Regions from separate parts of the Enterococcus montenegrensis genome, predicted to be linked through region 2. Evidence: riboswitches for the same ligand, from Rfam matches in the RefSeq annotation. Region 2 holds a riboswitch; the other holds the start of a gene.
The links. A riboswitch is a leader RNA that binds a small molecule or an ion and turns the genes downstream of it on or off. The one in region 2 is predicted to bind thiamine pyrophosphate.

Region 1 (15,781 bases), 990 kb from region 2:
GTTGAACAGTTCAAAAGAAGCCATTCAGTTTTGTAATTTAACTTATAGCACCACTATTGCAGAAGAAGATTTTTAATAAGGAGAGAAAAACTATGATTATTTTAACTCGTGTCGATCACCGTCTATTACACGGACAAGTCGCATTTTCCTGGACCCAAAGCTTAGGTGCGGACTGCATTTTAATTGCCAACGACGATGTACCCAACAATGAAGTACGTAAAACAACAATTAAATTAGCCAAGCCACAAGGTGTGAAATTAGTAATTAAAAATATTGAAGATTCTATCGCGGCATTAAAAAGTGGCGTAACGGATAAATACAAACTATTTATTGTAGTGGAATCAGTCGGGGATGCTTACAAACTAGCAGAAGCCTATCCCGAAATCACTAAAATTAATCTTGGGGGGACAAAAGTAAAAGATGGTACCCGCAGTATCGGCAAAGCTGTAAATGTGTTGCCGGCAGAAGAAGAGCTTTTGAAAAAATTGGTGGATAAAGGTGTTGAAGTCGAAATTCGCCAAGTACCAAATGATAAAAAGGTGAATGTTACTGAGGTTTTGTAAAAGAAAGGTAGTGAAGAAATGATTGTACAAGCAATTTTACTAGGCATTGTCGCGTTTATTGCACAATCAGAATACGCATTGGGGACTTCCCTTTTGTCACGTCCGATTGTGACAGGACTATTTACCGGGATTGTATTAGGTGATGTGAAAACCGGCGTTATTATGGGGGCAACACTTGAATTAGCATTTATTGGCTCATTTTCTGTAGGCGCTTCAATTCCACCAGACGTTGTAACTGGCGGTATTTTAGGAACAGCTTTTGCAATTACAGCAGGTGCTGGTACAGAAACGGCACTATTACTTGGCTTACCAATTGCCACTTTGACTTTGATTTTGAAAAATATCTACTTGGGACTTTTGATTCCGATTATGAACCACAAAGCTGATGATTTCGCTGCTGATGGAAATTACAAAGGCGTGGAACGGATGCATTTATTGGCCGGGTTTGGTTTATCGTTGATGCTAGGATTAATCGTCATGATTTCCTTTATGGTAGGAAGTAAAACGATTGGCAATTTACTTGCGATGATTCCAGAATTCGTACAACACGGTTTAGCGGTTGCCACTGGTTTAATTCCTGCACTAGGTTTTGCAATGTTGGCACGCTTATTGATTAACAAAAAAGTAGCACCGTATTTCTTCTTGGGCTTTGCATTGGCGGCGTATTTAGAAATTCCGGTTACAGGAATTGCCATTTTTGGTGCAATTGTCGCAGTTGTTGTAGTTAATATTATGAATGTTCGCAATAACCAAGGTCCACAAGTTCAAGCCACGACTGGGGAGGTAGTTGACGATGACGAAGACTTCTAATACTGAATTAAAAATTACAAAAAAAGATCTAAGTAAAGTATTTTGGCGCTCATTTCAAATGGAATTTTCCTGGAACTATGAACGCCAAATGAACATGGCCTATGCCTATGCGATGATTCCGATTTTGAAAAAACTATATCAAACAAAAGAACAAATGGCAGATGCCTTAAAACGTCACTTGGAATTTTTCAATACGACGCCACATATTGTGACCCTAATTTTAGGGATTAATGCTGCGATGGAAGAAGAAAATGTGAATGATCCTGAATTTGATACTTCTGCGATCGATAGTATTAAAACGTCTTTGATGGGACCTTTAGCAGGGATTGGGGATTCATTTTTCTGGGGCACGCTACGTTTGATTGCTACTGGTGTCGGAACATCACTGGCTTTACAAGGAAATATTTTAGGACCAATCTTGTTTTTGTTAATTTTCAATATTCCCCATATCTTATTTCGCTATCTTGCGACGAGCTGGGGTTATAAACTAGGGACGGGCTTTTTGAAGAAAATTCAAGCAAATGGCATGATGGAAAGCTTAACTTTAGGTGCTTCGATTATCGGGTTGATGGTCGTTGGCGGGATGACTGCCACCATGATCGATATCAATTTGCCAATGAAAATTGGTTCAGGTGAAAATGCAGTTACTGTCCAAAGTATTTTTGATGATATTGTACCGAAAATTTTATGCCTTGGTGTATTTGGAGCTGTTTTTTACCTGCTGAAAAAAGAAGTAAAACCTTTGACCATTTTGTTAGGGTTAGCTGTAGTGGGGATTTTAGGTTCCTTAGTTGGAATTTTCTAGGAGGCTAGCAAATGGAAACGATGTTGGATTATATCAACGAAGAAGAAGTAACGTTAAAAAATATTTTAGATAAATTTACGCTAAAAAAAGTTTCAGGTTTTAAAAAAATCAACAATCTTTTGATCTTGGCGACGGGCTCTTCTTACAATGCCTGTCTGGCTGCCAAAGTCACACTAGAAAAGTTTGCTAATATCTCTGTCACTATAGAAGAACCGTATAATTTTAATCACTATGGCCGCGTGAGTGCTGCAGTCGATGCTGTTTTAGCAGTTTCGCAAAGTGGCAAGAGTGCCTCAACCATCGATGCAATCGCTAAATTAAAAAAAGAAGGTTTGTTTACTTTAGCGCTAACCAGTGACATCACGAGCCCAATTGCAGGAGCGGTCGATGAGGTTATTGATCTTGAAATGGGGATTGAAAAAGTTGGTTTTGTCACGAAAGGTTATGTGACAACTGTCTTGCAGTTATTCTTGCTAGGGTTAACAATTGGTCACAATAAAGGGACATTGACACCAAAACAAGCTGATTTTTATTGCGACGAGTTGGACAAAGTTATCACGGCCATTCCGGCTGTGATTGCAAAAACAAATGATTTCTTTACGTTGCATGAAGACATCTTTAAGTTAGGAACGCGTTTTGTTGCGATTGGTTATGGGCCAAATTGGGGCACAGCAAAAGAATTTGAAACAAAATTTACTGAAACAGTTCGTAAACCTTCACAAGGCTTTGAACTAGAAGCCTATATGCATGGCCCTTATTTAGAAGCAGATAGTGAGCATATATTATTCTTTATTGAAACAAAAAGTGTCAATGAAGCCCGTTCACACGCTTTGAAGTCCTATATGGCGCCATATGTTGGGAAAACGTTAACGATCACAACACAAACAACAAAAGCTCCAGAAAAATTAGGGCTGGAAATAGAATGTGATGAACTTGTTTCATGTTTAGCGCTTGTAATTCCATTCCAAATTTTGGCTTATAAAATTGCAACAGCTAAAGGAATTAATTTAAGTCAACGAATTTTCGATGATTTTGATCGCGTATTAAAAAGTAAAGTATAAAAGTAAATGACAGAGGTGGAAAAAATGTTAAAATTCAACGAACAAAAACAAATTGATGATATTCAAGGTGCATTAGCATTACGACCAGAAGTAGAAAAAATTGTGGATAACGTGTGGGAAAAGGGTTTTGATAATTTGTATTATTTAGGCATTGGCGGAACGTATGCTTCTGCAATGCAGGCAGTGACATATATAAATGGTAAAAGTAATTTACCCGCATACGTGCAACATGCGGCAGAATATTACACAACGGGCAATAAACGTTTAACCAAAGATTCAGTCGTCATTTTATCTTCTGTGACCGGAACTACCCAAGAAGTAGTCAAAGCAGTTGATGAAATTAAAGAAGTAGGCGCAACCTTGATTGGCTTTATCGATACTGCAGATAGCCCATTAGCAAAAAAATGCGATCATGTAATCACTTATCCAGCACCGGGTACAGAACAAATTAAATTCTTTATGGTAGCAGATCGGCTGATGAAAAATAATGGTGAATTTAACGATTATGAAGCATATTATAAAGAACTGGATGCTAGTCTAGCAAAAGGATTAGTTGAAGCGGAAAAACAAGCAGATGCTTTTGGCTTAGAGTTTGCTGAAAAACATCGTCATGATGCAATGCATTACTTCATTGGGGCAGGTAACCAATGGGGAGCAGTCTATTCTTATGCAATGTGTTATTGGGAAGAACAAAGCTGGTTGCGTTCAAAATCAATCCACGCCGCAGAATTTTTACACGGTACTTTAGAGATTGTGGATGAAACGACACCTGTGACCCTTTTCTTAGGTGAAGATGAACAACGACCATTGGCAGAGCGAGTGAAAAACTTATTACCACGTATTTGTGCAAACTATACCTTCATTGATTCAAAAGATTACGCAGTTGAAGGAATCAGCGAAAAATATCGCGGTCGCGTATTATCATTTTTATTGATGCACTGCGTGACACAACGAATTGATGCACATGTGGAAAAATTAAATTGCCACCCACTAGAAATCCGTCGCTATTACCGTCAGTTTGACTATTAAAAAGTATTTGAAAAACCCCTTGTCAAAAACAGTGGCAAGGGGCTTTTTGCACAGAAAAATAAAGATAAATCAAAATTACTTTTCCACAGTGGATAACTTTTTGACAGTCCAATAAAATTTGACGATATTTTGTGGACAGTGGGGAAAACTTTGTTATTTCCCTTTATCAGCGTAAAGCAGCTATTTTAAATTGGTCTATCTCGCTTTTCCTTGATTTGCTTGAAATGAGACGGTGATTGGGATAAACTAAAATGGAAGTTAAAAACTTGAAATGAGGGAAACACATGACAGAGCGTTACGGGATTATTCTAGCGGCGGGCAAAGGCACGCGCATGAAATCAAAATTATATAAAGTTTTACATCCAGTTTGTGGAAAACCAATGGTGGAACACATTATTAACCGGGTGGAAGAAACTAAACCAAAAGAAATTATCACAATTGTTGGTCATGGCGCTGAAATGGTGAAGGAACAATTAGGCGATCGCAGTGAATATGCCTTACAAGCAGAACAACTTGGTACCGGTCATGCGGTGATGCAAGCAGCGCAATTTTTGGAAGGTAAAAAAGGCACAACCTTGGTAATTAGTGGCGATACACCACTTTTAACAACGGCGACGTTGAATAATTTATTTGAATACCATCAAGGGAAAAATGCCAGTGCGACGATTTTAACAGCGCAAGCGCCAAACCCAACCGGTTACGGTCGTATTATTCGCGATCACGTTGGTATTGTGGAAAAAATTGTGGAACAAAAAGATGCCTCCCCGGAAGAAGTACGGGTAAAAGAAATTAACACTGGCACTTATTGTTTTGATAATGAATTACTTTTTGATGCATTAAGTAAATTAAACACCGATAATGCGCAAGGAGAATATTACTTAACAGATATTATTGAAATTTTGAAATCAGAAGGCAAAATTGTGGCGGCCTATCAAACAGAAGATTTCGATGAATCACTGGGCGTTAACGATCGTGTGGCGTTAGCCCAAGCGAATCGGATCATGCGCAATCGCATTAATCACCAACACATGCTAAATGGAGTCAGCTTCATTAATCCTGAGGCAACTTATATCGATGCCGGTGTTAAAATCGGAGCTGAAACAGTGATTGAACCTGGCGTTTATCTAAAAGGTCAAACAGTTATTGGCAGTGAATGTCTTATTACAGCTGGTTCTGAAATTGTGGATAGCAAAATTGGCGATCACGTGATTGTGAAGTCTTCTTGTATTGAAGAAAGCATTGTACACAACCATGTGGATATCGGTCCATTTGCCCACTTACGGCCAAAAGCTGAAATTAAAGAAACTGCTCATATTGGCAACTTTGTCGAAGTGAAAAATGCCAAAGTAGGTGAAGGGACAAAAGTTGGTCATTTAACCTATGTGGGCGACGCAACTTTAGGCAAAGAAATTAACGTAGGTTGTGGCGTTGTTTTTGTCAACTATGACGGTAAAAACAAACACCATACCAATGTGGGGGACAACGCCTTTATTGGCTCGGCTTCTAATTTGGTTGCGCCAATTACTGTAGGGGATGGTGCCTTTATCGCAGCGGGTTCAACGATTAATCAAGACGTGCCAAAAGATGCGATGGGAATTGCTAGAGCACGACAAGTTAACAAAGAAAATTATGCAAAAAAATTACCCTACCATAAATAAAAAGCAGCAGTAATTAACCAGTGCTAAAAAAATTCGGAGTATACCTACTTTTATAAAGTCGGCATATTGCGAATTTTTTCATTCTTATTGTTGGCGAGTAAAACGAGCTCGAAAAGCCTTTCGAACTGTCTAGCTTCACAAATCACCTCTTCAGCCATAAGTAAAAATTTACGAAAATGGAAAAGCCATTTTAGCAAATTTTGATCTTATGTCTCAGAGGTGACCGATTTGTTCAGCCTTTCAAACTGTCTAGCTTTACAAATCACCCCTTCAGCCATAAGTAAAAATTTACGAAAATGAAAAAGCCATTTTAGCAAATTTTGATCTTATGTCTCAGAGGTGACCGATTTGTTCAGCTTTTCAAACTGTCTAGCTTCACAAATCACCCCTTCAGCCATAAGTAAAAATTTACGAAAATGAAAAAGCCATTTTAGCAAATTTTGATCTTATGTCTCAGAGGTGACCGATTTGTTCAGCTTTTCAAACTGTCTAGCATTGCGAAGTAACTTGCTGTGACAATAAGTCAACATTTCAAGAAATTTAAGGAAGAATTTTCAGAAATCCCGTACTTTTTTTGGCGGGCTGTGGGAATTTGCCCAGTCTTTCTCATGGAATTCACTTTGAAAACACTTTCCTACTTGATTTATTAGGCAAAAATGACTACTATTTACTAGGAAGACCAGACAAAAGTAGTTTTAATTGCAGAAGAAAGCGGAGGTTCTCATGTCAAATCATTATTTCGATCCAAGATTGAAGATTTTTGCCTTGAATTCAAATCGTCCTTTGGCGGAAAAAATCGCGGAGGCGGTCGGTGTCGAATTAGGAAAATGCTCAGTAAACCAATTTAGTGATGGCGAAATTCAAGTCAACATTGAAGAAAGTATTCGGGGTGCTCATGTTTATGTAATTCAGTCCACATCAAGTCCTGTTAATGACAATTTGATGGAATTACTAATTATGATTGATGCCTTGAAACGAGCAAGTGCCAAAACAATTAACGTGGTAATGCCTTATTACGGGTATGCCCGTCAAGATAGAAAGGCACGTTCAAGAGAACCAATTACTGCAAAATTAGTTGCAAACATGATTGAAAAAGCAGGTGCAAACCGCGTCTTAACTTTGGATTTACATGCGGCTCAAATCCAAGGATTCTTTGATATTCCAGTGGATCACTTAATGGGCGCACCATTAATTGCCAATTATTTCTTAGAAAAAGGAATTTCAGGGGATGATGTTGTTGTCGTTTCTCCTGACCACGGTGGCGTAACACGGGCGCGTAAATTGGCTGAATTTTTAAAAGCACCAATTGCTATCATCGACAAACGTCGTCCAAAAGCAAACGTGGCTGAAGTTATGAACATTATTGGGCATGTGGAAGGTAAAGTATGTGTGTTAATTGATGATATGATCGACACTGCAGGCACGATTACTCTTGCAGCCAATGCTTTAAAAGAAGCAGGGGCAAAAAGTGTTTATGCATCATGTACCCACCCAGTATTATCTGGCCCGGCAATGCAAAGAATTCAAGATTCAGCGATTGAACGTTGTGTCGTAACAGATTCCATTAACTTGCCTGAAGATCGTCGGATTGAAAAAATTGATGAAATCTCTGTAGGTCCTTTAATGGGAGAAGCAATCAAACGTATTCACGAAAATAAACCCGTTAGTCCGTTGTTTGAAACAAAACAACCAACCAAATAAAGCAACATTTGACTCCTGCCATTTTGGTAGGAGTTTTTTTATAAAGTAAGTATAAATTTCTCAAATGGATTCCTTTGGCTTTTCTTATTTTAACGATCGAATTGTTTTTCTATTTGTTAGTTTAGCAACGTTAGCGCTGCTGTTTTAAAAGTTGCAAACAGTTTTTGCGGCCTGTCTGATTGTGTTGTGGGTAAAAATTAAACGTGGAAAAGAACTTATGCTAAAATTAAATAAAAAGCATAAGGAGCATTTATGAACAGGTATATAAAATTTTTTGGTTTCCTTTTTTTGGCACTAGGACTAGGCGGCTGTCAAAAAGTAGATGAAGCCAAAAACACGATTACAAGCATTGCCCAACAACAAGCAAGCATAGAACAAGCAGATAAAAATAAGACGGAGATCACGACAGCAACAAGCCAAACAAAAGAGGACCCACTAGCTTTTTCACAAGATGATTTGGTTCACAAAGTTTTCAGCGGTAAAGCCCAAAAAAAAGATAATCAAACTGTAGCATTTCAAATGAACTTTAATTTGATGCAAATAAAAGATGCCTTAAATCCCACTGCACCGACGCAAAATAATGTTTTATTAGCCGATGCACAGGGCAATAGCATTATTGGAAATGGGAAATTTGAACAAATCAATCCTCAAACTGTAAAATTAAGTGGCCGCAACTGGACGACTTATGAACAAGCTGCCATTACCATTACGCAAATTAAAAAAGGGCAGTGGCAAGTGACGCTCAATGAATCGGGTCTGCCGTATACTACAGCTACTGTCAGCTATGATAAAGAAAAAACAGCACAAGCATTAAAAGATGCAAGTAATTATGGTCAACGAATGACACCCTATGGATTTGCCAGCACTCAGATTTTCACCGAGCCTGTGAAAACAATCAAAGCAGCAAGTAAAGCTGTGGAAAAAGTCTATTCTTTAAAAGAAGATGAATTAACAGGGGAAGAAAAAACTGTGGATAACCAAGAAACCTTCGTCTTTACTGTGGGTAAACAAATTAACGGCAAAATGGTACAAGAAGTTGTGGTGATACCTGCAACCGGAGAATATTATACGCGGTAAAGCGGCAGTTAATTTTTAGTAGATCTTACTAGCATGACAGCTTTAAGCTGTTCTTTCCACAAATAACATAAAATATGCTATGCTGAGTACGTAAAAAAACAAAATAGAATTCGTTCACAAAGGGGAGCCGTTTGGCTGAGATTGTAAGTCTACTAAACCCTTCGTACCTGTATCGATCATTCGAGCGTAGGAATTGTGACAAGTTTGAAGTGCTACTTCTCCTTTGTCCCGAATAGAAGTTTGCGGCGTTTTTGCCGGTCGTAAACTTTGCGTGACGGTTCTTAAAGGAGGATTTTTTTATGGCAAAAAGACTAGAATTACAAGTATGGGTGGAAGGAACGGTAATTGCTGCAGCGGCAATGGCGCTATCTTTTATTCCGATTCAAACTGCAAATTCGGCCTTTGATCTATCATTGGGGATGGTACCACTTGTTTTATACTCCTACCGGCGGGGCCTTATACCAGGACTAACAGCTGGTTTTGTTTGGGGGCTGTTAAGCATTGTCATTGGGACAGCAATGAAAAATTTTGTTTCAGTACCACAAATAATTTTTGAATATCCCTTTGCTTTTGCATTTGGTGGTTTTGGCGGAATTTTTGCTAAAAAAATCCAGACAGCAGTGGAACACCGGCGTAATACCGCGGTCTTATATGTTGTTTTAGGGGGCGTAGTGGCTGCCTTTGCCCGTTGGTTTTGGCATTTTTGGGCAGGTGTTTTCGTTTGGGGCGCCTACGCACCAGAAGGGATGAACCCTTACTTGTATTCCTTTATCTTAAATGGTGCTTCAGCTTTGGCAAATGCGATTTATGTGGCGGTGGTGTTAGGTATTTTGGTGAAAGTAGCACCACAACTGTTTATTCCAAAACGCAGCCATTTCATTTCAGCGGCGAAATCAAAATAAAAAATAAGGCTTGTGGCAAAAGATTTGTCGCAGGCCTTATTTTAATAAAGGTATTATCAGTAAAATATTTAGTGATTGCTGAAAGATCTGGCGATAACTAGCAGATCTGTTGTAACGTAAGTACCAAATTGGTTTTTGCAGTCAATGGTGTGGGTGGTTTAATTTGGCATTAACAATAAATCGTTGTCTTCATGTTTTAAGTACCAATTTCGTTCTGCTTTACTGTAAATTAAAGTAGCCACCAGCATTTCTGGTTTATCATAGCCGAAAGTGACGCTTTGGCGTAAGCCGCTTTCTTCAACTAAATAAATCGGAATGTGAAATTCTTTATTAACGACTTCACTGCTTTTTAGACAGAAGATAACTCCTTCTTGAAAGAGTCCCTTCATTTCTTTTAAAAGATTTAAATCAAGTTTTTCCACAGGGGTTGCTTTTCTGAAAAAACTGCGACGATCATTTAATTTTCCTAATGCAACGCGGGTAATTTTGTCAGCTAAAATACGATAAAATTCGTCTAAATAGCGATAGTAAATTCGCGTTAGGCCATCTTTTAAATCAAAGAAGACAAAATTGTTTTGCAACTTATAAAAAAACGGTGAATGAAGATGCGTTTTCATGTGGCCAAAATATAACAGCTCAGAAATTTCTAGCGGCGTTAATTCTTTTAGCATGGCTGCATCGCTAAAATCAATCCACTTTAAATCTTCGGTAATGCGCCCTTTGCGTACTTCGTCAAAAAAGCGATCAACACTTTCGTTGCCTCGAATAATCTTCATACCGGTATGTGCTTCAAATTCACCGTAGTTTGAGGAAGGATCTAATAAAAGTAAATTACTAGGATAATGCACAATGCCATGAACAAAATCCGCCGGTGTGATTCCGCGGGCCAAAATGGCATTACTCGTTGTATCAATATGTACATAGACCATTTCTGGCATTTTGCCCACTCCTCCTTTATATCACTTTAAGTTATTTTACAATAAACAGTGAGAAAATGCTTGTATCTTTTCTTTTAAGATTATGTTACAACAAGAACACGTTTTTGCAATTATTTCAAACCAATTGTAATAATTTTGCGCTGTGTTCAAGTTGGATTTTCAAATTTTTATGGTAGGTTTATTGAAAAGAAGGGCAAAGTATAAAACACGAGCTAAATATGCTAAAATGACAGTAACAAATAAAAAATTTAACACGAAAATATTTGGTCAGTAAAACCAAATGGGATGTAGTAAGTGAAAGTGGTAGAAAAAATTACGAAATCAAGGAGAAAAATAACATGAAAAAAAAGTCGCGCCTAAAAAATTGGCTGATTAATTTGTTGTTATTATTATTACTTTTAGTGGGATTGGGTTTAACTTTTAACAATCAAATTAAAAACTTTCTAATTGAGAAAAACGGTGAAAAATATGCCGTATCTGAAGTCACGGCGGCAGAAATTGAAAAAAATCAAAATAAACCAGCTTCCTTTGATTTTGATGCGGTGGTACCTTCTAGCAGTCAGGCAGTCTTTAAAGCACAATTTACTAATCGTAATTTACCAACAATTGGTGGGGTTGCGGTCCCTAAAGTTGGCATTAATCTACCAATCTTTAAAGGGTTAGCAAATGAAGCCTTGTTGTGGGGAGCGGGAACTTTAGAACCCAATCAAAAAATGGGGGAAGGCAACTATGCGTTAGCTTCTCATCGCGCCTATGAGCCAGATTTATTATTCACACCATTAGAGAAAGTGAAAAAAGGTGATACCATTTATTTAACGGATTTAAAAAATATTTACACCTATGAAACAAAAATCATTGTCCGAGTACAACCGACAGAAGTCCAATATTTAGATGTCATTAAGGGGAAAAAACTCGTCACCTTAATTACTTGTGGGGAAATTGAAGGGATAACACGAACGATTGTGCAAGGTGAATTAAAAGAAGTAACACCAGTGAAAGAGGCAACAAAAGAAATGCGGGATGCCTTTGCTTTGAAATCAAAAACTTATTAAATATAAAACAGGTCGCAAGTCTTTGTTGGTTTTTTTATGAAAGCCAAGTAAAGAGATGTGACCTTTTTTCTATTTTCAGACATGAGATTCATAGCAAGAGGCAGTTGGGTTAACTTTTGTTATACTAAAAATAAGCAGGTTTCGTAAATTTTGCAGCATATTTAAGTAAAAGAGGTGAAATAATGCAGACGATAAAACTATATCCCTCTGATTTTATTGACTACCAACCCGTTTTCAAACGTAGTTGTCAACTCTTCTTCTTTTTTGCCAGTAATAGCGCAGCTAGAGCAGATATGAAGAAAAAAGTAAAATCGGAAACCGTCTGGCAGTTAAGGAAAAAAGATCTGACTGTTTATTTAACTGGTAAGTTGGCAGCGGATAATTTTTTTGATTTGACCAATTTTTTATGGGACAGCGAGCAAAGTGGTAGTCGCAAAGGATTGTTGCAACTAGTAGACAATTTTTGTCGCATGAATTTTTTTTCAGGCCTACGCTTTGAACTTGATCCTAAAAGAATTTCGACCGAAGTTTTAAACTGGCTGATAGCTAATGATTTTCACGTAGAAAAAGGAGTCTTTAGCCGCCGCTGTCAGTATCAAACGGCGCTAGTTTTAGGCGGTGGTGGAGCCAGAGGGGCCTATCAAATTGGCGTGTGGCGGGCATTACAAGAGCTAAAAATTAATTTTTCCATTGTAACAGGAACTTCTGTGGGCGCGTTAAATGGCGGTTTGATTTTATTAAATGACTTAAAGGCAGCTAGCCAACTTTGGGAAAGTTTAAGTACCGATCAAGTATTGCAATTCCCCGCGGCCACAGCAGATACTCACGCCTTAAATTTATTATTGCGCCAAGTTCGTTCCCTTACCTTTACTGCTTTGCGGGAAAATGGTGCGAGTACGGAACCGTTAAGTCGGTTAATGCAAAAAATTTTTGATGGAAAGAAAATGTTACAAAGTAAAAAGCAGTTATATGTTTGTACCACACGACTGTCAGATTTTAGTGAGCATGTGTATCACTTTAAAAAAGAACAATTAAAAACAGCGCTCCAGTGGTTAGGCGCCTCTGCGTCTTTTTATCCGGCGATGAAAGCTACTGAGATTGCGGGGGATTTTTATATCGACGGGGGGTATCGTAATAATGTGCCTGTTGATGTTGCTGTGGCAAAGGGGGCAACAGAATGCATTGTAGTCGACGTAAAAGGTCCTGGTTTCACTAAAAATTATCAACCCCCATCAAATGTGGCTACAATTCCGTTATCTTCACCTTGGACATTAGGGAGTTTTTTGGTTTTTGATCCGCAGCGTTCCAAGTACAATTTACGGCTAGGCTATTTGGAGACGCTGAAATATTTTCAGCGGTATACCGGTTTTTGGTATACTTTTGTAAAAGAAGATTTCAATGGATTATGGCAGCAATTTTGCAAGCAATTACGAAAGCAACAGCATCCACTATGGCAAATTATTAAAGCGCCTTATTTTTGGCGTAAGTTAAAAAATGCCTATGGGAAAAAAGTTTCCTTTGAAACTGCCGGCTTAGCCATAGCAGAACTTAGTGGCGTTTGGTTAAATGTCTTGCCAGATGAAATTTATCAACAAGAGTTTTTTATAACCCAAGTAAAACAGGCTTGTGCAGGCCAAATGGGGGAATTTAACGCCACCTTATCTGTAGCAGAGTGGCTGCATTTATACCGAGAACGATTAGTTGCATGGTCAGATTCCCGGTTGTTTTTATCTTTTTTACAATTAAAAGAATACCCGTTTAATTTCCCACAAACTTTACTGGAAAATTTAGCCGTCAGCATTGTTACCGCTGAATTTAGCAAGTACGTGTTTTGTGAGTATCCAGAAGCTTTGTAAAAGAGGTGATGCAGCAGATTTCTTAGCGATTTGCTGATTATCAGGAGTAAGGCTGCCTCATTGCGCTATTAAAATGAAAGGTAACGAAGCTATCGCTAGTGAGAAGGAAACTAGCGGGATTTATCGTGAAAGGAAATAGTTTGTTAGGAAATTACGTATTATAATAAAGAAGAGATACTGGGAGGAAGACAAATGGCACAAGAATTTTCATATGAAATTTTAGAAGAAATTGCCGTTTTATCTGAAAACGATAAAGGCTGGCGCAAAGAATTAAATATTGTGAGCTGGAACGGGCGAGCGCCTAAATTTGATTTGCGGGACTGGGGTCCAGATCATGAAAAAATGGGAAAAGGTATCACCTTAAGTAATGAAGAATTTTCAGCTTTACAACAAGCGTTAAAATCGATGGAGTAGGAGCCAAAAAAATATGAAGAGTATGACAGGTTTTGGTAAAGCCAGCGTAGAAAGTTCAGCTTACCAAGTGGAAGTCGAAATAAAAAGTGTCAATCATCGCTTTTTAGATTTGCAAATTCGCAACCCCAAACAAATTAATGAATTGGAAAATAGTATTCGCCAAACCGTGAAAAAATCGGTCCAAAGAGGGCGAGTAGAGGTCTTTGTCACCATTAATGAACTGGGTGATACCAATAAAGAGGTGATGATTCATTGGCCGCTTGTAGACAAACTGGTGAATGAATTGCAAAGAGAAGCTGCTGCTCGTTATGGAGAACCGCAAGTATCGGTGGCCAGAATTTTAGAGCAAGTCATAACGCTGCCTGATTATGTGGAGGTAAAGCAAGATAAAGCAGATAATACGCAATTAGAATCCTTCGTGGTGGCAGCCGTAAGTCAAGCGACTGAGGCATTAAATACTAGCCGTCAACAAGAAGGAGCAGCCATTTTAGCGATTTTAACAGAAAACGCACAGGCACTTTCAGGACAATTGGAACTGTTAAAACAATTTAATAAAACCTTCGAAGAGACCTTTAAAACACGTTTCGAGCAAAAATTGCAAGAATATCTTGGAAATCAAGTCGATCAAGAACGGTTATTAACCGAGATGGCGTTATTAATTGAACGTGGGGACATCCATGAAGAATTGGATCGCTTGGCGATTCATTTGCAAAAATTTGCTGCTATTTTACAAAAAGAAGAGGCCGTAGGAAGAGAATTAGATTTTCTTATTCAAGAAATGAATCGTGAAATCAATACCATTGGCTCCAAAAGTTCGGCAATTGAAATTAAGGAATTTGTCGTACAAATGAAAACAATCGTGGAAAAAATTCGTGAACAGGTGCAAAATATTGAATAACAGTATGTGATACCAAAATAAGTTAAATAAAAAAATTGGTTTAGAAAGGATGAATTAAAATGAAATATTATGATATTACTTTCCATGAAGTTTCCGGTCGCGCTGTCATAAAACGAGGGGTGCCTTCTGAACAAGCGCCTTTTGAAGCATGGCAAGATGCTTGTGTCAAAGTTACACCTGAACAATTATTTTTGATGGTAAATGAAACGAATGTCATTTTGGAACGAAAATTTATTACGCGAACGGATGTTGAAGAAGTCGCTGATCCAATCGATACAAATCAAAAACGTAAAGATGAGTTTACGACGATTGTTAATACATTATCCAATATGGGATTTTAAATTATTTTTAAAGGATAAGGAAAATAACGAGTTTTCAAAAATCAGCCCCTGATGGCACAAAAGCTAAGGAAATTTGCCAAGTTTTTTTACTCAAAATAAGCTTTTTTTAATAAAAAAGCTGTTTGAAACAAAAAACAGCACTTTTTATTCAAAGGTAGCAATTTTGGACGTTTGCGTCTATAATAGAATCACTGTTAAAATTTGCGTAAAGTAAAAGTTGACCAGCAAACAAGAAGTGAAAGGACGTCAGTATGTCAGAGCGAGGCTTATTAATTGTATTATCAGGGCCTTCAGGTGTTGGTAAGGGGACTGTGCGAAAGGCAATTTTTGAAAGTGATGATAATGACTTTCAATATTCCATTTCCATGACTACCCGTGCAATGCGAGAAGGAGAAGTTGATGGGGTCGATTATTATTTTCGTACCCGGGAAGAATTTGAAGAATTAATCGAAGCTGGGCAAATGCTAGAGTATGCGGAATATGTCGGCAACTACTACGGCACCCCACTTTCTTATGTTGAAAAAACATTAGATGAAGGCAAAGATGTATTTCTTGAAATTGAGGTCCAAGGAGCCCGCCAAGTGAAAGAAAAAGTGCCAGATGGCGTTTTTATCTTCCTGACACCGCCGGATTTACATGAATTAAAATCCCGCATTGTTGGTCGCGGAACAGATGC
Region 2 (15,781 bases):
CATCTTTATTCCCGTAACTTTTATTTATCCGCTCAACTGTTAGTCCCACTGTCATCACTCACTTAAATACGCATTGGTAAAACCAGTATTTTCCGGTATTTTTTTAGCAACTAATTTATTTTCTGATAACCAATCATAAAAGGCATTCCACCGTTTAGGCTCGATATATCCCCATGATTTGGCCTCTGCCTTATATTGCTGACTGATCCAAGCTTGACTTTTTTGAACTAAATTCTTATCTAACTCTGGAACTTCTTTACATAAAATATCTGCGGCGGCCTGCGGGTCTTTGATAGCATCTTCGTAACCTTTGCTAGCGGCGGCTAAGAATTTTTTAGCTGTTTTGGGGTTTTCTTTTAAAAACGTGTCGTTCGCAAAAATAACTGGTGTATAGTAATCAAATACAGGATTTATATCTTTGAAGTTAAAATAATCAATTGCTACATTATCAACTCCCGCTTTAATGCCTCCCCAACCATAAAAGATCCAAATGGCGTCGGCTTGTTTTTCTTTCAAAGCGAGAGGCTCATCAACAATTGTATTCGGAATTAATTTTACTTTATTAAAATCGCCACCATTATCTTTTGCCATGACATCTTTGATCATAGCTTTTTCAATTGGTGAATCCCACGTCGCGTAGGTTTTTTTCTCCAAACCTTTGGGATGATTTATCCCTTCACCTTTTCGCGAAACGATACCTGATGTATTGTGCTGCAAAATTGTAGCTACCGTTGTGATTGGTAAAGGTTTCGCGGAAACATAATCTGCGGCCAAAGAATCTTGGGCAGAGATACCAAATTGTGCTTTGTTACTAGCGACAATCATACTAGCGTCTCCATCAGAAGGTTGGACGATGGAAACATCTAAGCCAGCCTCTTTAAAATAGCCTTTTTCTTTGGCGACATATAAGCCGGTATGATTGGTGTTTGGGGTCCAGTCTAAAACAAACGTCACTTTTTCTAGTTTTGTTTCTTTTTTACTTGCTTGTCCACTGTGACAAGCACCTAATGTTATTAATGTTGTAACCAATAAAATACCACTGATTAATTTTTTCATTTTTGCTCCTTCTTCCATGGCATCGAAATTTTTTCTAACACTAAAACAGCTCCTAAAAGTAGTAGACTTAAAGCTGAAATGAGAAAAATCACGGCAAACATTTTGTCAAAACTATAAGATTTTCTCACGCGGGTCATGTACACCCCTAGACCTTCAAAACCGCCTAGCCATTCTGATACCACAGCTCCGATTAAGGCATACGTGACTGCAATTTTTAATGCGGCAAAAAATGAACCTAAACTAGCGGGCAACTTAATATGCCAAAAAATCTGGTAAGATTTCGCCCCCATCGATTGCAATAATAAAATTTCATCCGGATCAATGGCTGCAAAGCCATTTAACAAACTTAACGCTACCGGAAAAAAGATCGTCAAAATAATCAACACAACTTTTGGCAATATCCCAAATCCCAACCAAATAATCAATAAGGGAGCTAAAGCAACCGTTGGAATTGTTTGACTTAAAACTAGTAAAGGATAAATCGCTTGTTTCAACCAATGGATGTGATCCATAATAACTGCCAAAACAAAACCGAGTAAAACACCAGCTAAAAGTCCTAAGATGGCTTCTAACAACGTAACTTTCGCATTTGCCGCTAGCTGAGGCCAGTCTGTTAGTAAAGCTTGCAGTACCGCTTTAGGACTGGGTAACATAAATGCTGGAACAATATTTTTTACTGTGACAAACTGCCACACTGCTAAAATCATTAGTATAGTGGCAACGGGGATTAAATTAATGTTGGTGTTTATCCGTTTTTTCGGCAATGGTCAGCCCATCTCCTTTTGGCGTATACGCAATTTTTACGTAGGCAGAAACACTTGGCGCTCCCGCTTTAACAGCAATTAATTGACATTGTTTCACTAGCTCCATCAAACCTTCATAATCTCCTTCAACGCTTGTTTCAAAAGCGCCCACTTGATAGGTATACCCTGTACTTTTGATGTAGTCGATGACTTCATCTACAATAGCGATGACTTCTTTTTTACTTTCTACTTTTGGTAAAACTTGAATTGCGATACTTGCGTCCATTTTTTTCACACTCCATTATTTTTTACCGATACGTGAACTGCATGAGCTAAATGAATTTCTTTTAAAGATTTGATTCAATAAAACAGCCACTAGCAAACTTTTTGCTCTTTATTCAAACTCTAGTCTTTGAGAACAAAAAAATCTCAGTATCATAAGACGATACTGAGACAAAAGTTATATTATTCAACTGTACAAAAGTCCGTGATGACCTACTTTGCACACCAAAATAAACTCCTTACCTACGTCAGCATTATCTGAATCAGGTTAACGGGTCGAAGTCGAACTTCCTCTCAGCCATTACAGCTCCCCACATATTCGGTTGCACTTAAATTAACAAAGAAAAATAGATTGGTCAAGTTTTTTGGTAGAAAGTACTTAAATGCGATTTTATTCCCCTCCAAACAGTGAACCAAAAAAATTTTACACGGCACATTTCCATCGTGCTAATTTCAGGTGTTACGTAAGCCAGCGAACAATATTGGGTAAAACGATGATGGTGTACAAGGTGCGACAAATTTGAATACCCGCAATTTTAGGCATGTCGCCACCTAATTCCCCCGCAATTAAGGAAATATCTGTCGCCCCAGCTGGAGAAGAAGCAAATAATGCTGACTTTAAATCTAAAATTCCTTTTTTAGATACAAGGTAACCAAACAATACATTTATCATTAAGTAGCTTCCTAATAATAAAAGTGCCGGAATAAATAAGCGACTCATTTCTTTTAAACTATCTTGTGTAAAGGTACTGCCGATGATTGTCCCAGCAAAAATTTGGGCAATGTAGCGAATATTCGTGTTTAGTTGCGCAGTATTTTTTATTATTTTCAAAATACTGGAAAAAATTAACGAAAACATTAACGCCCCCGCCGGTATATGAAGGGATAAACCAATCAATCCTCCAATACTTGCGATAATCAAAATAAGACCGTCATTGACAATAAAATCACTTGTACCAAAAGGTAGCTGTGTGACAATTTTCTTAGCCTCTGATGATTTTAAAGTATCTTCTTTTCTTTGAAAGCGATCAAGCAGCAGCTTAATCCAGTATGGAAGAATAAGCAGCATCCCGACTAATCGCACCAGTTGCATCGTTGCGACTATCTCAGCTTGTGCGCCCATATCGATACTAATCAAAGACACATCCATAATTCCTCCGGGCATACAGGAAAGTAAGGCCGTAATTAAATCAATTGAGAAAAAAGTATGAATTAAAAAACCGACAATAAACATATTCAACGTAAATAAGGTCATCAAAAACACGATCGATTTTGCCAATTTAGGAAAATTAAGCAAGTCATTTTTCGTTACCTGTTGCCCGATATATGCACCACTAATTATTTGGGCAAAAGTTTTTAGATTATTTGGCATATACATTTGCGCAGAAAAGATTGCAAATAAAGCGACCGCCAACATGCTGCCGGTCATAAAAGGAGCGGGTAATTTTATCTTCCTTGCTATTAAACCTCCTACCATGCCGATAATCAAAGTTTCTATTATTTTTACAATCATTTATAAACCTGCTTTCTAAAAATATGTCACAATTAAAACTGTGCTTACCATTACGTTTAATTGCCAAATAAGAATAATTTCTATTTCTCTTAGTAGCTACTTAGACAGCTTGCCTTAGATAAATTTATGGCTGCAAAAAAGGGCGACTTCAAACATGAGATTTTCACTTTATAAAAATTCTTTAGTCTAATTGTGCAACAGTGAGCAAAAATATATCACTTTGAATTTTACTCTTTCTTTTTTACTTTGTGGTTGGCAAATTTAAAAAGAACACGAAAAAAACAAAATAAAAAAAGGAAATATGACTTTCATTTATTTGTCATTTTATTTTCAAGCAAAACAAAAAGCTGAGCAAAAAGTCAGGTGGACTTTTTGCTCAGCTTTTACTTATGCCTTAACTAAGTTTTTAACTAGTGCTTGTTTTAACAGTGGCATAAACATGGCCCCCACCACTGTTCTATTTTTAAAGTTCATGACCTTGGCATTTTTCGTATCATACCAATCAGAAAATGGAACGCGATTTGGCGTATTTTCTAAGTAGTGGCGCACAGGTTGAATGATTTTTTCCATTTCTTCTTCGTTTTGGGCAAAAATTGAAATCCACATAATCCAGTCTGCCTTAGTATAATCCGCCCGTTCATCCAATGGGATACCAAATTCATTTGCCTCTGCTAAATATTTCTTAATCTCTTTTTCCATTAGTTGTGCTGGAAATAAGCCAAGCTCAAATAAGTTGTCCCAAACAATATTGTATTTCATACTCCAACTGTCTGGTCTGTCAAAAGAAAGCGGTGTATGTTCCCCATTTGCTATCGCCGTCTTTTGCCAAATAGCGGCCATTTCTTTTGCACGTTTTGAATAAAGTGCCCCTTCTTTTTCATACCCTGCTGCTAGCAGTGCTTTGCCAAACATTGCAAGTGCAGTAATCGCTTTTAATGATAAATTACAATTATGTGCCAAATGTCCGGCAAAATCATCCGTGCATAGTTGATTTTCTGGATCCTGACCAAAAGTTGCTAAATAATCGGCCCAACGTAAATTCGTTTTTAAATGCTGATTAAAAAATTGATCGTCTCCATCTCGCAAATAAATTGCAGCTGCCATGGCCAACATATTGCCGCTTTCTTCTATCGGCATTTGCTGCTCATAATGGTACACATTTTGCCCTACTGGTAATTGATAATAATCATAAACTGTGCCATAAGCGCCACGATCTGGCCAACCATCATCGCCTTGGTTGGTTATCTCTCCATAAACTTGTCCTGTTGCATATGGATAACGCCCTACATCATGTGGGGCAAAATCGAACTCCCAAACTGGCAAAGCAGCAAATTTATAAACAGGACGTAGCATTCCTTTGGCTAATTCTGTTTGATAAAGTAAATAAAGCGGTAGTGAAGGATAGCTGATATCTACTGTCCCAATGCATCCATTTGAACTACATTCTTTGGACAAAAAGACAATTTCCCCTTGTTCATCACGAATTAATTTGTGGGCACAAATTGACTGGCGATAACTAAATGCGGTAATAAAGTCCAATGTTTTCCCACCAGAAGTTATGGAGGCTTGTTGAATTTTGTCATCGATTTTTTGGCAGTTTGCTAACCGTGCGGGTAAATTTATCAAGTAATTTTGCAACAAGTCATACATACCGCTGTAATTTTCTTTCCACAAAGCATTACAAGCTGTGCCAAAATAATTGATTGCATGAATATCATCATAGGCCGCTAAAATGGTAGTTGCTTGGCCGGATTGAATCGGAAAATGAGCTAGTAGCATTTCACGCTGTTTTTGATACGTAATTGCAAGACTACTAGGAGCCGCTAGATACAGATAACCCCAATCAATATCAATCAGATCACCAGTTGAATCTAATGGTGTTTGACGTCTTTTCCCCATCCAAACCATTTTCTCATCATCAGTCGTAATTTTATGCCAGTGAAGTGGTTCTTGTGTTTTATCGCGACAGATTTCTTCTGAAAATGCAAAAGTAATTGCGGCTTTTTCACCATTTTTCACGTCCGCTTTAACTGTGATCATCGTTACCGGTTCACTGATTTTTTGTAAATCCTGTAAGTCCAAATCGACCGAAAAAGTCAGCTCTAAATGAACTACTTCATTTGCAAACGTGTATTTTGTTTGGGTTGCTGTCACTTCGAGGTCTTGTTGGGCAATAGCAGGAATAAGATCATCTGCTCCCATAAAACGATACGTAGCATCCCCTATTTGAATATAGCCCCGCACAGGTTGTTCTTTACCGGTCCAACTTTGCGTGTCACAATCAGTTAAACGATCGGCTGGAGACCAAATTGAAAAATAAGGGTCGCTTAAAATCAGAGGAATTGAAGCTCCTCGGTTTACTTTTGTCATCTTCTACTAACTCCATTTCTACATCTAAAATCATTCTTTTAAACTTTTTTATTTATTCTTAGCTTGTTGTTTGCACCATTCTTTTGCGGATGCTAGCTGGCACAGTCTCATCAAAACATTTTGAATTCGGCACCATTCCTAATTCAAAGTTAAAATCTTTTCCTTTGATTAATTCATCATGAGCAATCACACACGTTTTAAAATCCGCTTTATTTTCTGTAATACGATGGATAAATTGCTGTTGCGGATAGTTTAATGTCGTTGTAATTTTGACCTTATTTCCATTAGCCAAATGAATAATGGCTTCATCAAAGTTTGGCATCCCGATTAGATATTCACCGCTTCCTGGACAAAATGGATAAAAGCCTAATGCATTGAAAATATACCAAGAGGCCATGCTACCATTGTCTTCATCCCCAGGATAGCCTTTAAAATCTGCAGAGAATAACCGATTGATCGCTTGTTTTAAAAGCGGCTGTGCAAAATACGGTTTGTTTATGAAGTGGAACAAGTAAGGCAAGTGGAAACTTGGTTGATTGCCCACATTAATCTGGCCAAAACCATTAACTTCCATCTCTGCCATTTCATGAATCACATGACCATAGCCTTCCACTGTATACTCTGGCGGTGTATTGGCGAGCGTTACTAAAATTTCTTCAAAAGCCGCTTTTCCACCATACAATGCGATTAAACCCGCAATATCATGATTAACAGCAAATGTTGATTGCCACGCTGAACCTTCTGTATAGTCGCCACCCCAAGAAAAAGGGCTGAAATTTTCTTTAAACTGTCCTTGGCGATCTTTTGCTACCATGAACTTATCTTCAACTGAAAATAAGTTTTGATAGCGTGTAGATTGTGTCATGAAAATTTCGGCTGTTTCATTTTCACCTAATTTTTCGGCAACTTTAGCAATACAGTAGTCACTATAGCTGTAATCCAAAGTATGGTTGACAGATTCGTGTAAATCTGACGGTACATAACCATACGTATTGTACTCGTCGGCGTAAGAACGTCCTTGCCTACGATTTTTTTCTTGTTGATTTGCAGAATGCAGCATTCCATTTAAAAATTCTGGCATTAATTCGGCCGCAATATCTTTTACAGCCGCATCTGCAATAACCGCGTCAATATAATTTCCTGGCATGCCCCCAGAATCTTCAGGTGCCAACCATTTTGGCAGATAGCCACTTTCACGATAACTATTTAAGAAGCCCGCCAATATTTTTTCATATTCGTCTAATTCAATTAAAGAAAATAAGGGGTAAACACTTCTGGCTGTATCCCAAAAACCATTATTCATGTATAAATAACCTGGCTTTACTTCATCAGCATAAGCATCTCGATGAAGTGGTTGATTATTTTCATCAAACTCGTATAAGCGTTGTGGGTATAAAAAAGTACGATACAAGTTATGGTAGAAGGTTTTCACCTTTTCTTTATCTTGATCAGATACCTTAATTTTAGCCAGTTTCTCGTTCCAAAGGCTTGTTACTTGTTGCAACTGTACTGATTTTTCTGTTTGAGGCAGATTTTTTTTGGCAAATTCAGCAGAAATAAATGAAGTCCCGACACGTAATTCAATTTCTTTTGCATCGGCAAAGCAAATTTCATAAACGCCGTCTTTTTCACTAAAATGGGCGATTTCCTCACTCACTGCAATACGGAAATAAAATTTCAACGGCGTAGTACGATGAACGTGTAACTGCATAGAATAACCTTCGATTAAATGCCCTTGTGCTTTTGTAATTTTCCCATCAGTTGGAAAACTAATCATAACACCTTTGTTATTTTGCGGTGAGTCCATGGTTAGAATGGCACCATAATCAGATGGGATCAAAGTTGTATCTAATTGATTGTTAGGTTGCTTGATTTTTAAATAATTAGGATGAAAATCAGATTGCTGTGGTGCATAAGGTACTACAATCAAGCCTTTTGTATTTTTAGTAAATGGTAAAATTCGTAAAGAGCAAAAATCACCTTTTGTTCCTGCCCACATCGTAGGTTGATGTGATAGACGAAATCCGCGATAATGCATTGCTTCAGGATGAAACCACCAGTTGTCTTCATGGGTTTCAATGGCAAAATAATTCATGCCAAATGGCACACCGGTGAAGGGAAAACAGTTTCCACGGGATAACTCAAAAGAATTGCTGGTCCCATGGCGGGTGTCGATTTGATTAATATCCATCTAGAGACTCCTTTAAATTTGCGTTCGTTTTTAGCGATTGGCTTGTGCAAAATCACTTAAATTAATATTTTTTTCTAACCGTTCAAATTTTTTCAACATAATCAGACTCATTCCGTAAGCAGGTAATGCAACGCCGATAAAAAGAATCAAAAGCGGACTAATGGCAAATAACAAACTAACGATTACAAAAATCACCGCCATATAGATGACTTCCAAAGGACAAATCAGTAAAAACAGCATCGGCTGCAAAATCGTTTTTACGCCTCTTACATCAAAGTGAACAAAGATTGGGAAAAACATTGCGACACCTAAAATCAAAAGCAAGCGGGTCGCTTTAATCGCAATTTCTAATAACAGATTTCCTGGGCCTGCATTAGCTAAGACGATCGTTTCACCTAAAAAGAATAATGCAATAGCGGTAAATACGGCACTAAATAGTAGACTACGGCGGAAATTCTCGCCATAATATTTTTTGAACATTTGAAACAAATGATTTTCTGATTCATAACGAATTTGTTGTCGCATACAAGCATACAGTGCAATCGTTGCTGGAATAATCCCCAGCACGACGCCACCTAAAAGCGTAAATAACAGCCACAATCCATTTAATTTCATTAAATAGTAAATTCGATTAAAAACTTCATAAATTTTATTAACCACTCTTCTTACCCCTTTATAGCTCCGACTAAAATACCTTTTTCAAAATACTTGGCAACAATTGGATAAAACAGTAACACTGGTAACGTAGAGACAATAACCACACTGTATTTCAATGTTAGTTTCAACATCATTAATTCCGCCTGAGCACTTCCTACCAAGGTTTGGTTCACGTCATCACCAAATTGTCCTTGTATCAAAATTTCTCGCAAAATCAATTGTAATGGAAAGCGCGCCCGATCGCGTAAATAGATCATGGCATCAAAGTAAGAATTCCAGCGTCCTACCCCATTAAACATTGCGATGACCACAATGATTGGTGTTGAAAGTGGCAGTACGATTTTATATAAAAGCTGCAAATCATTAGCGCCATCCATATAAGCACTTTCCACTAATTCAGAAGGAATATTTTGTTGGAAATAAGTTCGCATTAAAATCATGTTGTAAACGCCCACAGCCCCCGGCAAAATCATTACCCACAACGTATTGATGATACCTAATCGTTGGTTGACCAAATACGTTGGGATTAAGCCACCGCCAAAGAACATTGTAATTGTGAAAAATAAAGTCAGCATTGAGCGTCCGCGTAAATCTTTCCGGGAAAGTGGATACGCACCTAATGTTGTAACTACAACACTTACCAATGTTCCTAACCCTGTATAAATAACAGCATTTTTAAAACCGACTAAGATGTCTTTATTTTTTAAAATTTCAGTATAGCCTTTAACATTAAATCCACGGGGCCAAAGTAATAACGGCACTTCGTAAATTTTATTAGGATTACTAAAAGAAGCGTTTACTACAAAAACAATCGGGTATAACAAAATTAAAGTCAACAATGTAATGATTACAATATTGACGATATCAAAAACTTTATCTGATTTTGTTGAGATGTATCGCATTTTTTCCATTTTGCTCGTTCCGCCTTCCTACCACAAACTATTTTCGCCAGTTTTTTGTGCGATCTTGTTGACGACAAAAAGCATGATGAAATTGACGATATTATTAAACAACCCAACTGCAGCAGAAAAACTATACTCACCGTTAATCAAACCGACTTTATATGTATAAGTCGACAATACTTCTGAAGTAGCCAGATTCGATGCATTTTGCAATAAATACGCTTTTTCAAAACCAACTGACATCACGCTACCTGTTGCTAAAATTGCAGAAATCACAATAGTTGGCATAATTGCCGGAATTGTGATATTGCGAATACACTGCATCCGTGTTGCCCCTTCAAGATACGCCGCTTCGTATTGATCTTGGGGTACACCAGACATTGCCGCTGTATAAATCAACGTTCCCCAGCCGACACCTTGCCAAATCCCAGACCAAACATAAACATGCGGAAACCACTTCGCATCACCTAAAAAATCAATTGGCTTCATGTGTAGAGAAGTTAAAATTTGATTAATAGAACCTTGTTCAGAAAAAAAGAAGGTAACCATTCCGATAACAACTACGACTGAAATAAAGTTGGGAATATATGAAACTGTTTGAACAGTCGATTTGAACCATTTCCGCTTAATCTCGTTAAACATTAACGCCAAAATGATTGGCAACGGAATACCTACTAATAAACTATAAAAACTAACGCGAATTGTATTAACAATAATTTCTAAGAAGAAATAAGAATCAAAGAACCGCTGGAAATGTTTTAACCCTACCCAAGGGCTTCCCCAAATACCAAAAGCTGGTGAATAATCTTTAAAAGCAATCACAACACCATACATCGGCCAATAATTCCAAATTAGAACGAATAACACAGGAATGACCAGCATAATATATAACCACTTGTGCTTTTTCATATCGAATAACAATTTATTTAAAGCCTCCATCGGTACAACGAATAACGCATTAAGCCATTTATGCTTTTTCATATCGAATAATAATTTTTCTACCATCTATTATTCTTCCTTTCTCCTTGTTTTATTAAACTGTTCAGCGCAGCATCTTAATCCTAAGCTGATTGGTTCAATAAAACATTTTGTCATAAAGAACCAGGCTTAAAGCTTCTTGTAGTATTTTGCTTTAAGCCTGGACAAAAGTTTTATCTATTCTTTGTCATAACGTTCATATTGCGTACGGCGAATTTCAAGTAATTTATCTGAGCCGATTTTTTTCAGCTGTTTCACATATTTATCCCAATCATTTGTAAAGTTCCATTCACCTGTCACAAACTTCACCCGAGATTGTTCAACATAGTTGTTCATATCTGTCATGATTGTTGATAGCTGACCAGACTCTTCTGGTGTTGGCATTACTGGTGATAACATTTTTTCTGGCATAACTTCTTCATTAAAATCGTCGTATTGAATTGGTTCTAACCCTTGTGCGATATCGCGGTTGGCTTGATCTGGATTTAAATATGGGTAGCCACCACCGTAAACATTATCTAGATATTGGTATGCGCCTAATTGTGCCCCTTTATCGTAATTCAAAATCTTATCCACATAGACGTTTTTATCCCCAACTTTATGGTAAGTAACGTCCTCTTCGCCTAAATAGCCAAAGTCAGATCCTTCTTGACTGTACCAGTAATCTGTCCATTCTAATAATTTGCCTGGATCTTTACAATCTTTGGTAATAACTAAACCTGAAGTTCCCACTGGTCCGTTAATAACAAGACTTTTATCTCCTTCAGGCCCTGCGATAATATTAATTGGTGTATATTTATCTTGAACGGAACCTCCGATAAATTCTGGGCTCACCCAAGTCCAAAGACCAACTGTATTATTGGCTGCATCTGCACGCCATTTATCACCATCAGCACCCGCAAAAGAATTCTTAGACATTAAACCATTTTGGTAAAGGTCTGCTTCATATTTCCAAACATCTTTCATCCGATCGCTGTTTAATGTTAATTGCATTGAACCATCTTTTTCATAATAAACAGAAGACTCGATCCCTGTTCTTCCGCCTGTTCCCATACCGTAAGCGGCCATCAATAGTTTTTCAAAACTATTTGGTAGTTCACCGCTATTCATGTACCAACCTTGTTCGTCAGCTTTGCCATTACCATTTGGATCTTTTGTAACAAATTGTGTTAACACTTCTTTTAATTCTTCTGTTGTACGTGGTTTTTCAAGGCCTAATTTATCCAACCATTCTTGGTTAATATAGTATCTAAATGTTAAGCCCATGATTTGTGGATCAATCGACAATTCTGGTAGGAAATAAATATGACCGTCTGGTGCGGTAATACTTTTACGAATTTCAGGGTGTTCTTCCATTAATTTATTAAAGTTTGGTGCATGCTTTTCAATTAAATCTTCAATTGGCTGAAACATTCCTTGCCCGCCATATTTTACTAACTCATCAGATGTCCAATAAACTTGGTAAAAGGCATCAGGTAATTTTGATTCTGATAAAAGTAAATTTTTCTTTTCATTAATATCTTTTGTTTCCTGCCAAGTAATTGGCACACCAGTCTTCTTCTCATACTCTTTCCACATCCAAAGATCCTTATTTTTTGGATGATCAGCACTGTGATCTGGACTTAATAACGTGAACCCTTTACTATCACCTGCTTTGTCCTCTGAGCTTGCATTTCCAGAACCGCAAGCGCTAAGTGATAATAATGCAACCGCTGACAATGTTAATCCCAATAAAGATGTCTTCCATTTCTTCATATCTATTCCTCCAAAAATAAATAAAATTGCTAGCTTCTCTTACAAGAAACTGCGAATTAATGCCCTGTTTAAAAATTATTCTCTATTTTCATCTCGCTAAAATTAATGCGACGCTCATTGATTTCTTTAACTTTTGTCAAATCCACTTTGTCTTTACGATCTGCTGTTAACAACCCATTTACTTCCTGTTCAACATCTGTTAGCTGGGTGTAACAAAAACCTGTAATATACGGAATACTTTGGATTGCTGCATGAATTTTTTCAAAGCGTTTCATGAATTCGGTTTCATTTTTGACTTGATTACCATAACCCCACTGATCTTCACTATCGGCAGTAAATGCAATACCGCCAAATTCGCTAATCATGATAGGTTGTCCCTTATATGAAAAGCCCTTAGCAAAGGCGAACCAGCCGTCATTAAATTGGATTTCATTATTAATAATTTTTTCTTTATTTGAATAACCATGGGTCGCAAAATCTTGTTGATCGGAATAGCGTTTAGCAAATGCTAAGCCAGTTTCTTCATAATCGTGTAAGGTTAAAATATCTGAAATCGTATGTTCCCATCCATCATTTGTAATAACAGGACGATTGGGATCAATTGCTTTTGTCAAATGGTAAATTCCTTCGGTGAAATGTTGTGGACGCGCATGTTCATTAACACCTTTTATTCCCCAACTTTCATTAAAAGGTACCCAAGTAATAACTGCTGGGTGATTGTAGTGTTGCTTCACAATTTCTAACCATTCTTTTGTAAACTGTGCAATCGCAATATCATTAAAGACATAAGTCGATGGCATCTCTGCCCAGACAAGAATTCCTTTTTCATCACACAGATATAAAAAGCGCTCATCTTCAATTTTTTGATGTTTGCGTAATCCGTTATAGCCCATTGCACTTATTTTTTCTAAATCTTTTTCCAACGCTGCAACGGATGGTGGCGTAATACCTGATTCAGGCCAATAGCCCTGATCTAGAATCAAGCGTTGGTATAATTGACGATTATTCAGTAAAATTTGTCCATTTTCGATGCTAAGTTTTCGCATACCGAAATAGCTGTATACTTCATCTAATAACTCGCCAGTTTGCGTGTATAAACGCACAGTTAAATCATATAAGTTAGGCGTATGTGGGCTCCAACGCTGTGTACCTGAGTCTGCATTTTCTTTGACCCGGGTATCTAAGGTAAAGTTGCTCCCGTTGTGATGAAATAATCCCTTATGATAACTTATTAATTCACCTTTAAAACTTGCCTCGGCTTCGATGTAGTAACTTTTACTTTCTGGCAAAACAGTGGCGTCTTTTAATTCCACTTCTACTTTTAATAAATCTAAATCCAATTCTGGTGTGAGTTTTAAATAATTTATCCGCTGCTCACCGGCTTCTTCTAACCAAACTGATTTCCAAATGCCAGTTGTTTGAACGTACCAGCATCCGAAATTATCTTTTAGCCAGCGCTGCTTTCCTCTTGGCTGTTCACAAGAAAGTGAATCTTCAACGCGTAATGTAATCGTATTTGTCCCTTTGGTTAAATAAGGTTGCAAATCAAAAGAAAATCGCTCGTAACCACCCTTATGTGTTCCAAGTAAATGTCCATTTAGCCAAACCTGCGTTTGAAAATCCACACCTTCGAAATAAAGGACCTGATTTTCATCATTATCATTTTCAAACGTGCGTTGGTACCAAACAATCTTGTGGTGAGACGTATCGTGTATACCACTCAATTCCGTCTCATATGTAAACGGAACCAAAATTTTATATGCTGCAGGTAATACTTTGAACCAATTTTCTATTAGGCCGATATTGTTATCATCAAAGGCAAAATCCCATTTTCCATCTAAACTTTGCCATTTCTTTCTTATCAGCTGTGGTCGCGGATGTTCTTTCCTGTTTAACATGCTTACCTCCAAAAATTCTTTGGTCTATTTTCAAAAAACATTATTGACCTTTTGGTTAACAAAGACTTATAATAACATTACTATTTAACTTATCGGTCAACACACAAAATAATAACAGCGTTTTCATAGAGCGTCAATGCCGTTCTATCAACCTTAACTATTTTAACCAATTAGTAAAATAACTTATAAAATTACAATTATTACTAGAGTTATACTTAACGAAAAAGTAAAGGAGCTTTTCTATGATTATTGATACATCGACAAAATCACTCCCCGTTTTACAAGCCTTAGCAAACGAAACGCGACTGGGAATTGTAAATCAACTAGCGACTGGCGAAATGAATATTGGTGAAATTGCCAAAGCCCTCGCCATTTCAAATGCCATCACAACGCGGCACGTCCAACAATTAGAAGATGCTGGTGTTGTAAAGACGCGTCGTTGTCCAGGTAAATTTGGTTTGCAAAAAATCGTTGCCTTAGCGATTGATCAAATTGGCATTGAGTTTCCGGAAAAAATTTTTCCAGAATACCGACACTACCATGCTGACGTAAAAGTGGGACATTTTACCGACTACCACGCGGAGCCAACTTGTGGTCTAGCCTCAGAAGAAGGGCATATCGGTATGGCCGATCAGCCTCGTTCTTTTCTTGATAGTCAACGCGTCAACGCACAATTAGTTTGGACCGGAAAAGGTTTTTTAGAATATAAAATTCCTAACCTCGTTCAAGTTGATGATCACCTTGAATTATTAGATATTAGTTTTGAAATCGCATCTGAATTTCCGATTTCTAATAATACTTGGCCAAGTGACGTTACGTATTATATCAACGGAAAGAAATTGGGCAGCGACACTGTCCGAGGCAATTATGCCGATGTTCGTGGGCGCCTAACTCCAACTTGGTGGCCCGATACTTGTAGTCAATATGGTGAATTAAAACATATCCGGATTAATCAATATGACACAAGTATTGATGGCGTTCCTACGACAGATTTAAATATTAATGACTTAGCACTTAAAGGAACCGATTATTTTACATTGCGCATTGCTTCAGAAGAAAATATGGAGCATGTAGGCGGTTTAACCCTCTTTGGTGAAAAGTGGGGCAACCACGAACAAAGTATAAAAGTTTTAACCTATGTAAGTTAACCTGAAGCATATGCCGGCTGATAATAACAAAGAAACGTTATTTTTAGATAATGCAAATACGGATATTATCTTTCGTAAAATCGTTTTATGATAACAAAAAAATTTTTTTACTGAAATTTTAAAGGAAAAAGCTTTTCTTAATCAAATTCTCCGCTATTTCAAAATGATATATACCATTTAAAAAATTATTTTTTCTTTCTATTTTGTTATTTAAAATTCACTAAAGAAGCGACCAGTTAAAAGCTAGCCTAATGATCTAGCTTTTAACTGGTCGCTTCTAAGGTTACC

Region 1: another riboswitch for thiamine pyrophosphate. It lies ahead of thiT (energy-coupled thiamine transporter ThiT); the one in region 2 lies ahead of P3T75_RS03595 (thiamine-binding protein).

The regions. Positions count from the first base shown of each region.
Region 1 covers NZ_CP120467.1:2,581,860-2,597,640, reverse strand. Annotated here, with positions in the region: gene P3T75_RS12515 (PTS sugar transporter subunit IIA) at 1-76, shown strand, start outside; gene P3T75_RS12510 (PTS sugar transporter subunit IIB) at 93-563, shown strand; gene P3T75_RS12505 (PTS mannose/fructose/sorbose/N-acetylgalactosamine transporter subunit IIC) at 582-1,373, shown strand; gene P3T75_RS12500 (PTS system mannose/fructose/sorbose family transporter subunit IID) at 1,357-2,178, shown strand; gene P3T75_RS12495 (SIS domain-containing protein) at 2,190-3,239, shown strand; gene P3T75_RS12490 (SIS domain-containing protein) at 3,264-4,268, shown strand; gene glmU (bifunctional UDP-N-acetylglucosamine diphosphorylase/glucosamine-1-phosphate N-acetyltransferase GlmU) at 4,553-5,926, shown strand; gene P3T75_RS12480 (ribose-phosphate diphosphokinase) at 6,650-7,627, shown strand; gene P3T75_RS12475 (hypothetical protein) at 7,916-8,704, shown strand; TPP riboswitch at 8,815-8,914, shown strand; gene thiT (energy-coupled thiamine transporter ThiT) at 9,004-9,606, shown strand; gene P3T75_RS12465 (hypothetical protein) at 9,765-10,544, opposite strand; gene P3T75_RS12460 (class A sortase) at 10,883-11,596, shown strand; gene P3T75_RS12455 (patatin-like phospholipase family protein) at 11,779-13,452, shown strand; gene P3T75_RS12450 (YdbC family protein) at 13,645-13,866, shown strand; gene P3T75_RS12445 (YicC/YloC family endoribonuclease) at 13,880-14,764, shown strand; gene P3T75_RS12440 (lyase family protein) at 14,824-15,105, shown strand; gene gmk (guanylate kinase) at 15,357-15,781, shown strand, end outside.
Region 2 covers NZ_CP120467.1:739,688-755,468, reverse strand. Annotated here, with positions in the region: gene P3T75_RS03610 (ABC transporter ATP-binding protein) at 1-55, opposite strand, end outside; gene P3T75_RS03605 (ABC transporter substrate-binding protein) at 55-1,074, opposite strand; gene P3T75_RS03600 (ABC transporter permease) at 1,053-1,763, opposite strand; gene P3T75_RS03595 (thiamine-binding protein) at 1,789-2,085, opposite strand; TPP riboswitch at 2,305-2,405, opposite strand; gene P3T75_RS03590 (AbrB family transcriptional regulator) at 2,542-3,594, opposite strand; gene P3T75_RS03585 (glutaminase domain-containing protein) at 3,982-5,964, opposite strand; gene P3T75_RS03580 (GH92 family glycosyl hydrolase) at 6,023-8,155, opposite strand; gene P3T75_RS03575 (YesL family protein) at 8,186-8,815, opposite strand; gene P3T75_RS03570 (carbohydrate ABC transporter permease) at 8,821-9,723, opposite strand; gene P3T75_RS03565 (ABC transporter permease) at 9,742-10,719, opposite strand; gene P3T75_RS03560 (type 2 periplasmic-binding domain-containing protein) at 10,870-12,447, opposite strand; gene P3T75_RS03555 (sugar-binding domain-containing protein) at 12,516-14,345, opposite strand; gene P3T75_RS03550 (ArsR/SmtB family transcription factor) at 14,588-15,493, shown strand.